One region of the Rhizobium sp. TH2 genome, then DNA from elsewhere that is predicted to be linked to it. Evidence: riboswitches for the same ligand, from Rfam matches in the RefSeq annotation. Region 1 holds a riboswitch; the other holds the start of a gene.
What was found. A riboswitch is a leader RNA that binds a small molecule or an ion and turns the genes downstream of it on or off. The one in region 1 is predicted to bind FMN.
Positions count from the first base shown of each region.

Region 1 (8,292 bases):
TCACGATCCTGGCGCTCCAGAATCAGATGGCGCCACCGACCCTGAACTTGAATGCTCCCGATCCGGCGGGCGACGGAATTGATTTCGTGGTCAATGACGCCCGATCGTTGGAAATGGAGTACGCAATATCCAATGGTTTCGGCTTTGGTGGGGTCAATGCAAGCGCGCTGTTCCGACGCTGGAAGGGATAGTGGCACTGCGAGCATGTCTCTTGGAAGGCGCGGACAAAATCCCCTTTGCGGAGCGCCTTGAGCGGAGTCGAACCATCGGCCCGAGGTTAGGCAGCCCAGTGGATTTTGGAGGGCGCCAATGCAGAAATTATTTCCGCGTTCGAGCACGCACAATGCCACGGCTCTTGAAAGGAACCGAACCAGCGACCCTCCCCTCGATTCCCCAATACCTGGAAACTTTGGGAAATTTAGAGAGATCGGTTGTGATGGTTGTTGCTCCAGTTCCGGCAGGCGACCGTAGAGAGTGAACGGTGACGGCGCTTCGGACAACAGCAAACGATCAACGAAAGCGCGTAACTCTTGCTTTAGCCCCGTGGCTTTATATCGCTCGTAAGGGGCAAGATTGTTCATCATCTGCAATAGGAAGTTGACGCTTTCAGTTGTAGGTGCGGCATCCTCCATAATCTCGGCCAGCAATCGGCGGGCAAGGGGATCTGGAGCTTCGGCTATCCCTGCAAGTTGAGCGGCCTTCTGATTATCAGTGCCCACCGTCATGACGGCACGAATGGCGGCAATTCTCGCATAGAGCCCTCGGGTGGAATCACATGCGATTGGCAGCAGAAGTGGAACACTCGATTCGAGTTGGCCCTGCCAGACTAGACGCCCGAGAAAGAAAATCGCGTCGTCGTTGGAGCGATATGTTAGGCCGCCGCTTCCGTCATAAGCATGCCGATGGTAAGGCTTTGTCATGTCGAATGCTCAAGATCTCTGGGGCGCCTCCAATTCCTATGACCAATACATGGGTCGTTGGAGTCGCAAGGTTGCCCCAACATTTCTGGCTTGGCTTAAGGCTCCTGATCGGGCAGCCTGGATCGATATCGGCTGCGGAACCGGGGTGTTGACCTCCGCCATCCTAGACAGCTGCAACCCGTCTGAGATTGTCGCGGTCGATAGTGCTCTGCCCTTCATCGAAGCTGCCCGCTTCAGGATCACAGATCCACGAGTTCAGTTCGAAGTGGCAGATGCACAGGAAATTTCCGCATTTGACCACTCGGTCGACTGCGCGGTCTCTGGACTGGTTCTCAACTTCCTGCCCAACAAGGCCGCCGCCATTCGGGTGATGACCCGTGTTGTTCGTCCTGGCGGCGTCGTTGGTCTTTATGTGTGGGACTATGCAGGGCATATGCAGTTGATGCGCTATTTCTTCGATGTTGCTACTGCGCTTGACCCCGAAGCGGCTCAATTCGATGACGGGACAATGGCCCCAATTTGCCGACCTGGCCCACTGTCTGAGCTGTTCACGGATGCCGGCCTACGAAATGTCGAGTGCAAGGCGATCGATATCACAACGGAGTTTGCAAACTTCGACGACTACTGGACCCCTTTCCTGGGTGGTACCGGCTCGGCTCCGAAATATTGCATGTCGATCAGCGAAGTAGCGCGCAGGCAACTGCGGGAGGCGCTTCATGCGAAGCTTCCAAAAGGTCCGGATGACGAAATTCTTCTTGCAGCCCGAGCATGGGCCGTGAAGGGTCTGGCTGCCTGAACATGTCGTTGGAACACCAGCGCAGCACGCGAGATCCAAGCAAAAGTGGTTTCTATCTCATCGACTCAACGGCAATCGAACCAACGACCCTGTTGTCAACAGAGGCCTCCTATCTAAAATTCGTCCCAGGCTGACCTCGCTGCGGCACAAATGGAGTGACCGCTCCGGGGCCAAAGCCGTCGGTCGGCTTCCGGGCTCCGATTTTCGAAAGGAGACCTTGAGCCTAGCGGGCGCGTGATCTGACGCGAAGTGGACGTTCGGTCGCCCTCGGGCGAACGCACGCGCCGACGACCCCCTTCGTAAGTCCGAAATCCTTGGTTTCAGTCCCATCATTTCAGCTATAAGGTGGGAGACATCGCCCAAAGGGGATTCAAGGCCAATGCCCCCAGAGAAGAAGGACCGTTCGCCTGTTGCGCTGGAACAGCGCGACATAAGCGCTGACCAGCGCATGTTCTCACCTTCCGCTGCGCGAAATTCGGCCCCGATCCTCGCTGTCCTAAAACGTGTCCTTCCAACACGTGGCGCCGTGCTGGAGATTGGATGCGGTACCGGCGAGCACGCCGTGTGTTTTGCGGGAGCAATGCCCAACCTCACCTGGCAGCCGAGCGATCCGGATGCCGACGCCCGCACCAGCACGTCTAGCTGGATCAAATTCACAGGGCTGAAGAATGTGCTGGTACCGCGGGATATTGATGTGTGCTCAGGACAATGGGGCGTCGAACAAACGGGGCATTTTGACGCCATCGTGTCGATCAATATGATCCATATCGCGCCATGGGCGGCAAGCTTAGGATTGTTCGCAGGAGCTGGCCGTTTGCTTCACGCTGGTGGGCTTCTTTTTCTCTACGGCCCATTCATGCGCGACGGGGCGCACAACGCCCCCTCGAACGCTGCTTTCGACGCGGCTCTGAAGGAGCGCAACCCATCCTGGGGTGTGCGTGATATCGCTGATCTTGAACAAGTGGGTGAGGCCGCTGGACTTAATCTCCGCGAGACGATCGAGATGCCTACCAACAATATGTTGCTGGTCTTCTCCAGCGGTAGTGCCTGAACGACAAGCGGGCGCGAAAGAGACGTGGGCCAATAGCAGCATTCGGGCGCTTTGCTGCCGTTCGAGGTCGATCCGAGGAATGTGCGGTATGTGCTAGAATGCGGCCCGAAGGCGGAATGCGACAGACGCACTGCGAGGGGCGGTGTGATCGTACCGGAATTCGCGCGACCGAGAGCCGACGTCGTGCTCTTGAAAGGGGAGACGAGGACGATGCCGACACCACACCAACCCAGTCTAATAGTTCGACAGAAATCCCCACAGAACATCGAGTTTCCGTTTGCGTCGCTCTCCGATTGGCTGATCCCAACCGAGCTGTTCTTCGTGCGAAACCATTTCCCGTCGCCGGACCTCGATGCGCGAGACTGGAGATTGCGCGTTGGCGGGGCGGTGGAGCGGCCGATCGAACTTGACCTCGACAGCATCAAGGCGATGCGGAGCACGACGTTCACCGCCGTCGTCGAGTGTGCAGGGAACGGGCGCGTCTACTATGTGCCGGCGAAGGAGGGGTTGCAGTGGCAGAACGGAGCCGTCGGCAATGCCGCGTGGACAGGTGTTCTTCTGCGCGAGATTTTGGAAATGGCGGGCGTTAAGCGAACCGCATGTGAGGTTCTGCTCGCAGGCGCCGACAGCGGCGTCGTCGACTCCAACAAGAAAACGGCTTCTCCCGGCCCCATCGCTTTTGCGCGCAGTTTACCGCTGGAGAAGGCCATCGCTGACAGCACGATCCTTGCCTATTCGATGAACGACGAGCCGTTGACGCGCGATCACGGCTACCCGCTACGCGCGGTCGTGGGTGGCTGGTTCGGGATGGCTTGGGTCAAGTGGATCACGCATATCACGGTTGTGGAGCAACCGTTCCTTGGCTACTGGCAGGCGCGCGACTATTTCCGTTGGGAGCGCAGCTTCGGGGAACCCAGGCTGGTCCCCCTTGCGGAGATGGAGGTCAAAGCGCAGATCGCGCGTCCCGTGCAGGGGGCGCGTCTCATCGTCGGCCAACCGTATCGGATATTCGGAGCCAGCTGGAGCGGCGAGGCTGCTATCCGGCAGGTGCAGGTCTGCACCGGAGATGGCAGGGGCTGGCGTGAGGGAAGGCTCCTCGAAACAGAACGTCCCTATGCATGGCGCTTGTGGGAGTACATTTGGACCCCTGAGGAAGTGGGGCGACGTATACTGCGATGTCGCGCGATCGATGGGGCGGGGTGCGTGCAGCCCGACCTCCAGCGTTCCGACTGCGAGAGCTACGCGGCCAATTGGATCGTTCCGGTGGAGGTTACGGTCGTTCCGGAGCCTCAGACGTACGAGGAGGAATTCGTGATCTAATCACCCGCATGGGGCGGAATGGCGGCTTTTGGCGCAACTAAGACCGCGTTGTCACTGCGTCATGTCCGTTTTGCAAGCAACGGCGGCCGGTGGCTCGATGACCACTATGGGGGCGCAAAGCAGCCAAAGCTTTCGATGCTGACAGAATGTCCGTTCGGCGGGTGAAAGCAGCATAAACGTTCAAATGGCTTGATGGGATTCGAACTGTGGACCCGCATGTTACGACGGATGCAAGGGAGCCGGCTTGGCAGAAGGCAGCCCATCTGCGCGCCTAGCCGAACAGCCCCGGATTGCAGAGATACGCAGGCTCACGTGCGCATCCCTGCCAAAACGAAAATGAAATGGTCAGGCAGCCTGCGCGGCGCCAACCGCGACCTGCCCCTCGACGAAAGCGATCAGGTCTTTGATGGTGATTAGCGGAAGCTGGTGCGTTTCAGCGAACACCAGCAGATCGGGAAGGCGCGCCATCGTCCCATCGTCATTGGCAACCTCGCAAATTACCCCTGAAGCAGACTTCCCGGCGAGGCGCGCGAGATCCACCGCCGCCTCCGTATGGCCCGGCCGGCCGCGCACACCCTCGGGATGTGCCCGCAGAGGAAAGATGTGGCCCGGTCTGGCGAAATCCGCCGGCCGTGAACCGGAAGCCACCAAGGCTCGCACGGTCGCAGCCCGATCATCCGCCGAGATGCCGGTCGTCGTTCCCGGAAGATAATCGACGGACACGGTGAATGCCGTTTTGTGGAGCTCGGTGTTCCGGGGAACCATCAGGGGGATATCGAGCGCGTCGAGACGCCCTCCTTCCATCGCAACGCAGATCAGCCCGCGCGCGTGCTTCATCATGAAGGCGATCGTTTCCGACGTCACCGCATCCGAGGCGACGATGATGTCGCCTTCGTTCTCCCGGTCTTCGTCATCCACGGCCACAATCATGCCGCCCCGCGCAAGCACCGCGATTGCGTCTTCAATTTTCGAGATTTTCATTCCATAGCCTTTCAAGGGTTGCCGACATCGGCGTAAAACCGCGACTTCGCAGCCGCTATTCATCCCTTGGGCGAACAAGCCCGCACCCGCTCGATGAGGAGCGGTTTTGCAGACGTTGTTCTCTTCCATCCGGACTATGACCGTCGGCCCCGGCATCGCACCGGGTCTGCTGACCCTCCACGTGAGTGGAAGCGCTCGCGGGCTCCTGGATTTCTCCAGATACCGCCGGTGGGGACTTTCACCCCGCCCTGAGAACACGTCTAAATAAAGAGTTCCTGCAAAGGAATGCAAGAGGCCTCATGATATTTTACCAGCAGCAGAAGCCGCCATCGACCAGGAGGTCCACGCCAGTGACAAAGCTTGCTGCCCCCGAAAGCAGGAAAACGGCGGGACCGACCATTTCATCCACCGTCGCCATGCGCTGCATAGGGGTCTGCTCCTCGAACAGCTTTGTCTGATGCACCATTTCCGGCCGGGTGTTCATTGGTGTGGCCGTGTAACCCGGGCTAATAGTGTTCACGCGAATGCCACGGCCGACCCATTCCATTGCCATCGACTTCGACATGTGGATGACGCCGGCCTTCGAGGCGTTGTAGTGGCATTGATTGAGACCCCGGTTGACGATCACTCCGGACATTGACGCGATATTGACGATCGATCCGCGCCCGTTCTTTAACATCGCGCGCGCTTCCGCCTGGCAAGAGAGGAAAACGCCCTTCAGGTTGACGTCGATCATCGTCTGGAACTGGCTTTCCTCCATCTCGTCGGCCGGGTTGGCGTTGGCGATGCCGGCTGCGTTGAGGGCAAGTGTCAGCGGACCAAGCTCGGCCTCCGTACGGGCAACCGCCTCATTCAAGGCACCGCCACTGGTCACATCGGCGGCGATCTGAATGCTGCGACGCCCGGTCTTCCTGATGAATTCAGCCGTCTGCGCCAATCCGTCGTCGGTGCGGCGATCGAGAAGGGCAACGTCTGCCCCGCATTGCGCTAGCCCCTTGGCGATTCTTTGGCCGATGCCGCTGCCGGCACCTGTCACGAATGCGACGTTCCCGGAGAGATCGAATAGTTTCGGCGCATTGAGAGCGATGTCGGACACGATGAAATTCTCCTGCTTTAGCTGGTCGCCAGTTCCATGATTGAGACATCGTTGGCATCTTCCCGCTTCAGGATGCCGGCCTGCTTGCCTTGCGACATGACCATGATACGGCTTGAGACCCCGAGTACCTCTTCGAGATCCGAACTGACCACGATCACCGAGACCCCCTGACGCGCCAAATCCATGATGAGATCGTAGATCGACGAGCGGGCCCCCACGTCAATGCCACGCGTCGGCTCGTCCAGTACGACGACCTGCGGCTTGCGCGCCAACCACTTGGCCAGCACCACCTTCTGCTGGTTGCCGCCCGAGAGCTCTCCGGCATTCTGGCGGCCGCGGCCCTTCACGCCGAACTTCCTGATGTATTCGTCGGCAAACTGATGAAGGCGGCCAGAGGAAATCCAGCCCTTCGGGGCAATATCGGCGAGATTGGCGTAGGCGATATTCTCGGCAATCGAATGATCAAGTATTACGCCCTGAAGCTTGCGGTCTTCCGGCACGAGAACGATGCCGTTGCGGATCGAATCCATTGGCGAACGGGGTGTAACCGCCTCGCCACGCAGGAAGACCTCGCCGCTGGAAATGGGATCTGCACCGGTAATGGCGCGCACGAGTTCCGTGCGGCCGGCTCCCATGAGGCCCGCTATCCCGAAGACCTCGCCCTTCCGGACCGAAAAGCTGATATTCCTAAACGCGTTGGTCGGCGAGGCCAGGTTTCTGACTTCGAGCGTCACCTCGTCCGACGGCGATGGAATCGTGGGGAACATCCGTTCAAGAGAGCGTCCGACCATCGCTTCGACAATGGTGCGTACGGGAACGTCGCCGGTGTCGAACTCCCGGACCTTGGCGCCGTCGCGCATGACAACGATGCGGTCGGCAATCTGCCGGATCTCCTCAAGACGGTGAGAAATGTAGATGATGCCGACGCCTTCGGACTTGAGACGCTCGATCTGCTGGAACAGCAGTTGGGTTTCCTCGCCGCCCAGAGCGGCGGTCGGCTCGTCCAGGATCAGCAGGCGGGCATTGAGCGTCAGCGCCTTTGCGATCTCGATGAGCTGCTGTTTTCCCGTCGAAAGCCCTTCGACAAGACGATCGGGGGAGATATCGAGACCCAGCCGCTTGAGGCCACTGCGTGCACGATCCTCCATGGCCCTTCGATCGATCCGGCCGGACTTCATCGGATAGCGGCCGACAAAGATATTCTCCGCGATGGATAGCTTCGGGAGCAGTTTCAGTTCCTGATGTATCATGCCCACACCCTCGTCCATCGCGGCGCGCGGATTGGCGGGGGCATAGGCCGCGCCCAGCCACGTCATTTCGCCGGAAGATGGCTGGACGGCGCCGGAAATGACGTTGGAAAGCGTCGATTTTCCGGCACCGTTTTCGCCGAGCAGCGCCACGACTTCCCCGGGATGGATGTCGATATCGACACCATGCACCACCTTGATCGGGCCGTAGGATTTCTCAATTCCACGGAGCGACAGGATGGGAGAGCGGGTGGTCATGACGCTGCTGCCTTTTCAGATATCAAGTCAAGTTACGGATGGTTCTTAACAAACTCGGGCGCATTCTCGCAGGTCGTCAGCACAGCGTTGGGGGTCTGACGTTCCTCGACTTTCTGGCCTGCGGCGACGGCGAGCGCGGCTTCGACGGCGAGAACGCCCATCTTCTGCGTGCTCTGCGTCGCGGTGACGATGAAGGGGCCCTTGCATTTGGCGAGATGTTCCAGTGCCGAGACGTCACCGTCATAGCCGCCGATGATGACCTTGTCGGAAAGGTTGGCGACATCGACAGCCTTCGCCGCACCCATCGCTAGGCCGTCGGCCTGTCCGAAGATCATCGTGATGTCGGGATGCGCCTGCAGCATGTTCTGAGCGATCGAGAAGCCCTCGTCGGCGGACCACATATTGCTCCATTGCTGATCGACGAGTTCGACGCCCGGATTTTCGTCGATCGCACGCTTGCAGCCTGTAAAGCGATCGACTTCCGGCGTGGTGCCCTTCTGGCCGTGGATGATCGCGATCTTACCCTTGCCGCCGGCCTTTTCGATGATGTGCTTGCAGACGGCATATGCCGATTCGACGCTTTCGCCGGCGATGAAGGTATCGCCCGGCGCGTTGTCCGGGAC
Region 1 covers NZ_CP062232.1:173,225-181,516, reverse strand. The annotation lists gene fabF (beta-ketoacyl-ACP synthase II) at 1-191, shown strand, start outside; gene IHQ71_RS29710 (class I SAM-dependent methyltransferase) at 919-1,716, shown strand; gene IHQ71_RS29705 (class I SAM-dependent methyltransferase) at 2,096-2,767, shown strand; gene IHQ71_RS29700 (sulfite oxidase) at 2,978-4,087, shown strand; gene ribB (3,4-dihydroxy-2-butanone-4-phosphate synthase) at 4,433-5,068, opposite strand; FMN riboswitch at 5,182-5,328, opposite strand; gene IHQ71_RS29690 (SDR family oxidoreductase) at 5,376-6,164, opposite strand; gene IHQ71_RS29685 (sugar ABC transporter ATP-binding protein) at 6,182-7,669, opposite strand; gene IHQ71_RS29680 (substrate-binding domain-containing protein) at 7,702-8,292, opposite strand, start outside.

Region 2 (8,292 bases), on a different replicon from region 1:
ATACCACATGACCTTTAGCGTCGGTCGGATGCGATTACTCGCGTTTTGACTTAAGTTTGATTTAAGCAATAGGCCTCATTGTTCCAGTCAATAGCCGATAAAATCAGCGCATGGAGTGCGGCACGCTTGGGCAACGCGGCACTCAAACAGGAATGGTCGGAATTCTGATGTTCTCATCTCACTCCAGCAATGCCGGCAACGCAAACCAGATTTTGGAGATCATCGCCTTCCGCCTCCACAATCAGGATTTCTGCGTGCGCACCACCTCGATCCGCGAAATCCGTGGTTGGGCTCCGGCGACGCCGCTGCCCCATACGCCACCGGATGTTCTCGGCGTGATGAATCTCCGGGGAACCGTCATTCCGATTATCGATCTCGCCCGCAAGCTCGGCATGATCAAGGCCGAACCCAATGAGCGTAGCGCCATCGTCGTGGCCGAGGTTCACGGCATGGCGATCGGGCTTCTGGTCGATGGGGTCTCTGATATCCTGACGATCGGCCAGGAACTGCTTCAGCCGGTGCCTGACATCAGTGCGGCCGTGTCTTACGCGGATGGCATCATTACCTACCAGGACAGCATGATCTGCTTCCTCAACCTGGAGCGCATGTTCGGTGAGGACGAGACAAGGATGCTGTCGGCAGCCTAAGGCACTTACCCACCGCCCATACCATCCAAGGCCCGGCAAAATCCGGGCCTTTTTCATTGTATGCGATGCAATATTCCCGCGATATCGGCATGTTTTTCGTTGCGCGTCCCGCCCAACAGGCGCAAAAAAGACTGTGAAAGCGTTGCTTTCCCGACGATTCTGCCGGCCCGGGCTTGTGCGCAAGGTTCGCAACATCCGCCTTGGCTAATTTGATCTCGGGATTGTGACAGGCATTTGACATCAGGTGTTTCGAGTGGCCTGAATCAGGCTTGAATTGTCCACCCGGCATAGCCACCTGTTAGCGTGGCCGGAAACGGCTACTACAGGTCGGCATCGCCTAGTGAGGGATTGCCGCCCTGGCCTTGTCTAAGGCTTGGACTTGAAAGGGAAAGAAATGACCAAAAAGACATTCCCGACTGAAGGAAGTCAGGAGAATTACCCCGTTCTGCCGCTGCGCGACATCGTGGTATTCCCCCACATGATCGTTCCGCTCTTCGTGGGCCGCGAGAAATCCATCCGCGCGCTTGAAGAGGTGATCGGAACCGATCGGCAAATCCTTCTCGTCACCCAGAAAAATGCGACCGACGATGATCCGCCGCCTTCGGCGATCTTCGAGGTCGGCACCGCTGCCAACGTGCTGCAACTGCTGAAACTGCCCGATGGCACCGTCAAGGTGCTCGTTGAGGGCAGGGCGCGCGCCCGCATCGAACACTACACCGCCCGCGAGGACTTCTACGAAGCCACCGCGTCGATCCTTGCCGAGCCCGAAGAGGACGCGGTCGAGATCGAGGCGATGTCGCGCTCGGTGGTTTCCGAATTCGAAAACTACGTCAAGCTCAACAAGAAGATCTCTCCCGAGGTCGTCAGCGCCGCCGGCCAGATCGACGATTATTCGAAGCTTGCCGACACGGTCGCTTCGCATCTGTCGATCAAGCTGACCGACAAGCAGGAAATGCTCGAAACCGTGTCCGTCAAGGGCCGGCTCGAAAAGGCGCTCGGCTTCATGGAAGGCGAGATCTCCGTCCTGCAGGTCGAGAAGCGCATCCGCTCGCGCGTCAAGCGCCAGATGGAGAAGACCCAGCGCGAATACTACCTCAATGAGCAGATGAAGGCGATCCAGAAGGAACTGGGCGACGAGGACGGCCGCGATGAAATGGCCGAACTGGAAGCCCGTATCGGCAAGACCAAGCTCTCCAAGGAAGCGCGCGAAAAGGCCGATGCCGAGTTCCGCAAGCTCAAGCAGATGAGCCCGATGTCGGCCGAATCGACCGTCGTGCGCAATTATCTCGATTGGTTGCTGAGCCTGCCCTGGGGCAAGTTCAGCCGCGTCAAGACCGACCTTATCAACTCCGAGAAAATCCTCGACGAGGATCACTTCGGTCTCGACAAGGTCAAGGAACGCATCGTCGAATATCTCGCCGTGCAGGCGCGCTCCTCCAAGATCAAAGGCCCGATCCTGTGCCTCGTCGGTCCTCCCGGCGTCGGCAAGACCTCGCTCGCCAAGTCGATCGCCAAGGCGACCGGCCGCGAATATGTCCGCATGGCGCTTGGCGGCGTGCGTGACGAGGCCGAGATCCGCGGTCACCGCCGGACCTATATCGGCTCGATGCCCGGCAAGATCGTCCAGTCGATGAAGAAGGCAAAGAAGGCCAATCCGCTCTTCCTGCTCGATGAAATCGACAAGATGGGCCAGGACTTCCGCGGCGACCCGTCGTCGGCTCTGCTCGAGGTGCTCGATCCGGAACAGAACTCGACCTTCATGGACCACTATCTCGAAGTGGAATATGACCTGTCGAACGTCATGTTCGTGACCACGGCCAATACGCTGAATATCCCTGCACCTCTGATGGACCGCATGGAGATCATCCGTATTGCCGGCTACACCGAAGACGAGAAGCTGGAAATCGCCAAGCGGCACCTGCTTTCCAAGGCGATGCGCGACCACGCGCTGCAGCCGAAGGAGTTCTCGATATCAGATGAAGCGCTGATGGAAGTCATCCGCGCCTATACCAGGGAAGCCGGCGTCCGTAATTACGAACGCGAGCTCAACAAGCTTGCCCGTAAGGCGGTCACCGAAATTCTGCGCAACAAGGTGCTGAAGGTCGACGTGACCACGGAGAACCTGCACCAGTATCTTGGCGTGCCGCGCTTCCGTCATGACGAAGCCGAACGCGAGGATATGGTCGGCGTGGTCAGCGGTCTTGCCTGGACCGAAGTCGGCGGCGAATTGCTCACCGTCGAGGCGCTGATGATGCCGGGCAAGGGCCGCATGACGGTCACCGGCAACCTCAAGGACGTGATGAAGGAATCGATCTCGGCGGCGGCATCCTATGTCCGCTCGCGGGCGCTTGATTTCGGCATCGAACCGCCGCTCTTCGAAAAGCGCGACATCCACGTACACGTACCGGATGGCGCAACCCCGAAGGACGGCCCGTCGGCGGGTATCGGCATGGTCACGGCGATCGTCTCGGTCATGACCGGCATTCCGGTCCGACACGATGTCGCGATGACGGGTGAAATCACCCTGCGCGGCCGGGTGTCGCCGATCGGCGGCCTGAAGGAAAAACTGCTCGCGGCACTGCGAGGCGGCATCAAGAAGGTTCTGATCCCGCAGGATAACGCCAAGGATCTGGCGGATATTCCTGACAATGTGAAGAACAATATGGAGATCATTCCGGTCTCCCGCGTGGGCGAGGTTCTCGAACATGCGCTTGCTCGCCAGCCCGTGGCGATCGAGTGGAACGAATCATTCGACCCCGCACCGGTAAAGCCGGGCGCCGTCGATGATGCGGGACTTTCGATCGCTCACTGAGCGGAAAGATTGTCAGGTTCTGGCCAGCGAGTGTATCTCTGGCGGCAAACTGACCCAAAATTGCGGATGGCCGGTCTCCAGACCGGCCATTTCTTTATGAAAAATCGTCTAAACAGGCTGGATTTCTCGGGAAACTTCTGTATCAGGGTTGCGGTCGGGCAGTCGAAGTCTTTAACTGCCCCAAGAACAACGTGAGTCGTTTCAAACCAGCTAGGAAAGGGGTGGAAACATGAACAAGAGTGAACTCGTGGCAGCAGTCGCAGAGAAGTCCAGTCTGAGCAAGACCGACGCGGCCTCCGCAGTGGACGCCGTGTTCGACGCCGTTCAGGAAGAACTCAAGAAGGGCGGCGATGTCCGTCTCGTCGGTTTCGGCAATTTCTCCGTGAGCCGCCGCGAAGCCTCTGTCGGTCGCAACGTGTCGACCGGTGAAAAGGTCAACATCCCGGCCCGCAACGTTCCGAAGTTCTCCGCAGGCAAGGGCCTGAAGGACGCCGTCAACGGCAATTGATCTCTTCCGCCAGCAATGGCAAGGAAACCCGGATGCGCGAGCATCCGGGTTTTTTCGTTCTTACGCCGCAGCCTTGAGTGCGCCGGCTTCCTCGACGATTGCGAGGCAAGCGGCAGCCACCTCCCGGCCCTTGACGCGGAAATGCTCGGCAAAGAAAGTCTGGTGCTCGGCACCGCTGTGGAAATGATGCGGCGTCAGCACCGCCGAGAGCACCGGCACATCGGTTTCCAACCCGACCTGCATCAGGCCATTGATGACAGCCTGCGCCACGAATTCATGCCGGTAGATACCGCCATCCACCACCAGCGCCGCGCCGATCACGGCGTCGTAGCGCGCACCTCGTGCAAGCCGCTTGGCACGAAGCGGAATCTCGAAGGCGCCCGGCACTTCGAAATAGTCGATCTCGTAGCGCCCACCGGTGAGGGCGGCGATCTCCGTAGCGAAGGCATCGCGGCAATTATCGACGATGTCCCGGTGCCAGCGCGCAGAGACGAACGCAATGCGGCGCGAGGATGTGATTCTGGATTGTTCGATATTGGATAGTTCAAGATTCATGGTCGTGTCCTTTCTTTCCCAACGCATGAATCAGGGCAAGCGGACGCCGACGATCACCCATGCGCGCACGGGTGCTGAAGGCAAACCGATCTCTTCCATCCGGACTATACCGTCGGCTTCGGAATCACACCGAATCTGCTGACCTTTCCGGCAGGCCGGAAAGCGCTCGCGGGCTTGTGGAATACTCCACTTACCGCCGGTGGGGAATCGCACCCCGCCCTGAGATCATCGCCCGCATGATTGCGGGCAGGTGAGACGTAGACGACATTCCGTGATCCTGCAAGTCCGACGCAGGCCCGAACTTGATTGCGCCGCGGCCTGCCTCTATACCCCAATAGCCACATCAAATTCTTCGAGCACAGGGTGTTTCCTTGAACCTTCCGGCCACTGCCAATCCCGACCTCCACGTTCTCGAACAGCTTTTCGCCGTCGCTCGTCGTCGGTGGAAGATCGTGGCGCTTCTCACGATCATTGGCGCGGTTCTCGGCTTCATCTATGCCCAGAGCCAGGTGCCGGTCTATTCCTCGGCCGCAACCATCATGGTGCGCTCCGGCCCTGCGGCCGATCCGGTCCGTCAGGGCATCGAGACCACGACGCCCGAAGAGGAGGGCCAGTTCCTTTCCCAGCTCGAACTGGCGAGATCCGCCTCGGTCGCGACCATCGTCGCCGACCGGCTGGATCTAGTCAACGACGCCGACTTCGCCAAGCCTGCGGCTTCAGGCCTCAGGCAACTGATCGCACGGATCGGCGCCCGCCTGGGCATGAAAATGGCCTCGACAGACGAAGCCGCCAGGAAGCTCGATCTCGATCAGGTCGTAGCCGCCCTGCAGGCCAATGTGAAGGCGTCGCGCGTCGGCCGCACCTATGTCGCCGCGATCTCCTACACCCATCCCAATCCGGCAGTCGCCCAGAAAGTCGCGCAGGCCTTTGCCGAGGCGTTCAAGCAGAAGATCGCGCAGGACAATGATATGGCCAATTCGCGCATGCGCGCGGCGCTGCAGAGCGAGATCGACCGCGCGAGCGGCCCGGCAAAGGACGCACTGCAGGCGAAGCTTCAGGACATGATGATCGCCCGCGCACTGCCCGGCATGGATGTCGTCGTCATGAGTGATGCCCGGCTGCCCGCCGCACCGATGGCGCCGCGTGTGCCCTTCCTCGTCGCGGTAGGCGCCATCCTGGGTGCCGTCATCGGCTGCGCCATAGCGGGCTTCCGCGAACTGACCGACCGTGGCGCGCGCGACGGCGATGTCATTGCGCGGGCGCTCGGGATCCGCTTCCTCGGCTACCTGCCGCGCGGCGGCACCAAAAATCTCGGCACCATGACGATCGGCAAGGGCGCGCCGCTGCCCGAACCTGCCCGCCGCTCGGTGCTCGAATCCTATTCGGTCTTCGGGGAAACGATCCGCTCGGCCGCCGTGGCGCTGATCGGCCACCAGAAGGATGGGCAGGGCACGGTGACCGGCGTCACCTCGGCGCTTGCCGGCGACGGCGCGACCATCATCGCCGCCAACCTCGCCGCCCACCTCGCCAACCAGGGCCGCAGCGTGCTGCTGATCGACGGCAATGCCCGCGACCCGCGCCTGAGCGACTGGCTCGCCGCCGAAGCGGAACAGGGCCTCGTCGACGCCGTGCTCCAGAACAAGAGCACCGACGAAACCTTGCTCTATGATTCCAGGAGCAATATTTCCCTGCTGCCCATGGTGCTGAAGGATCGCACGGTCGAGCCGGCCAGTCTCTTCAATTCCGATCGCGCCAAGACCTTCATGTCGGAGCTTCGCGGCCAGTACCAGCACATCATCATCGATCTTGCTCCGCTCTCGACCGCCTCCGATGCCCGCGCCGCCGAACCCGTGATCGATAATTTCGTGCTTGCCGCGCAATGGGGCAGGGCAACGCCGCAGCTCATCGCCGATCTGCTCGACAGCGAACCGGAAGTGCGGGCGAAGCTGGCCGGAGTGATCCTGACCCGCGCCGACCTGAAAAAACTTCCGCTCTATGCGGCTGCGGGCTCGCGGGCGTCGTTCAACAAAAGAATCGCAAAGGGCTGAGTTCTAGATATGCAGGCGACGCCGCATTCGGTTGCAGCCAATGCTACCATTTGGATGCGCCATATCGAGCGTCCGCGACTGTTGTAACGAGCCGCCACCCGAGGCGTTCCTCGGAGTTAGCCAGGTTCGGCCCAATGTTCAGGGCTATCTCCGTTACCAGCTTCCGACGCAGCGCCTTTGTGTAGTCGCTTGTCGACCGTGGAACCATAACGAAGGCTTGGAAACCGCCTATGACGTCTTCCGCGAAATAGGATGCCAGTGGGCGGCCCAGCGCAGCTTCGTCTTTCGATGGAATGGCAATCGCGTTGATCGTGTACCCCTTGTCGATCGCCTTCTCCCTGGCCTGCAAAACGGGCAGGCCGTCATTGTTCTCTCCATTGCCGGAGATGTCGATGACCTTTCGATCGGCATTTCCGGGGAACCGGTCGAGAAGCAGACTTGCAACGCCTATGGCCGCGGAAATGGATGTCCCGCCTCTCACTCCGCGGCTGAAGCCGGTGGCGCCTTTCCTACTGATCACCCGGGCCGCCGCTTCTGCGTCCTGACGTCCGCAGATCCTCGTCCAGGGCAACACGGTTCTTATCTGTTGCGGGCTTGCCCATTCAAAGTAGGTTATGCCGATGCAGCCGAGATGATTGCCGGAAAGGGCCTTGATGAACTCGGGCGAAGTCAGTGCGGCAACGTGCCCGTTCCGCTGGAGGTCCGCAGTGCCCCTGTCGATCGAGGATGAGGAATCGACCGCGAAGACAATGGCGACATCAACGTCAAAGGTTGATGCCTGATCGATACCGGAGGCGCGTGCTTGCAATCCTAAAATCAGCGTGACAGCAATCGTACCTGTCAGTTTCACGAAAGAATGCATGGTCATCCACCCCTGTCTCGTCATCTTGTTGCTACCGGTGGCGCGCGGCATCCGTCTTGGCGTGTCCATCGATCCGGGAAGCATCAACCAGCGGAACCTTCGATGAGACCCCCTTTTGGGGGTTGATGAAGGACAGTTGGAGGAGATCGGCCATAGTCCAGCGCCCAGGGAGAGTGGTATACCGGCTGCAAACCGGATACCCGTCGCACGAAAGGTGGTGTAACAGCACTATCTAAGGCGCGCCTGGCCGATACGACGATCTGCGTTGTTCATGACTGGTTTTCGCAATGAAGGTTTTCGGCGAAATTCCTTTGCAGCCTTCCGTGCAATACTCGAATTATGCTGCGGTCACCTGAAATATATGGTTTTATGAGAGGTGGAGTGTTGGTTGCCGTGCACCTTCGTGCTTGGCACACATGCTGGGGTGGGATGGTGGCGATTGACATCAGGCGCTTGCAATATGCGTCCATGCATTTGTCTGATGTCGTTGCCGAGCCGGCGCGTTGGGCAGAGGTTTTGGAGGAAATCACGCAGGCCGTCGGCGCCATTGGTGCGGGGTTGATTCCTCAGACCGGGTCGGAAGGAGCTGTGGCGACTGCCAACCTCAGGGACTGCCTGGAGACCTATGTACGCGAGAGTTGGACCGAACAGGACAGAGTTAGTCATCTGCGTTCCAGGGCTCTGCTTATGCGAGGCGAAATTGCGCTCGACCGGGACCTGGCCAACGCTGACGATCGTGCACCGTTCTTCGAAGAATTCTTGCCGCGCTTTGACGGCAGGTGGTGGGCGGGCATCGGGATTCGCAGTGGTTCCGATATCTGGTCCCTGACGATGCATCGATCTCTACGCCAAGGACCATA
Region 2 covers NZ_CP062231.1:2,050,797-2,059,088, forward strand. The annotation lists gene IHQ71_RS10270 (chemotaxis protein CheW) at 168-647, shown strand; gene lon (endopeptidase La) at 1,042-3,459, shown strand; gene hupB (DNA-binding protein HupB) at 3,689-3,967, shown strand; gene IHQ71_RS10285 (6,7-dimethyl-8-ribityllumazine synthase) at 4,028-4,522, opposite strand; FMN riboswitch at 4,606-4,753, opposite strand; gene IHQ71_RS10290 (Wzz/FepE/Etk N-terminal domain-containing protein) at 4,894-6,570, shown strand; gene IHQ71_RS10295 (DUF1194 domain-containing protein) at 6,614-7,438, opposite strand; gene IHQ71_RS10300 (PAS domain-containing protein) at 7,862-8,292, shown strand, end outside.
Region 2: linked by a shared signal. The riboswitch ahead of IHQ71_RS10285 (6,7-dimethyl-8-ribityllumazine synthase) and the one ahead of ribB (3,4-dihydroxy-2-butanone-4-phosphate synthase) in region 1 are both predicted to bind FMN.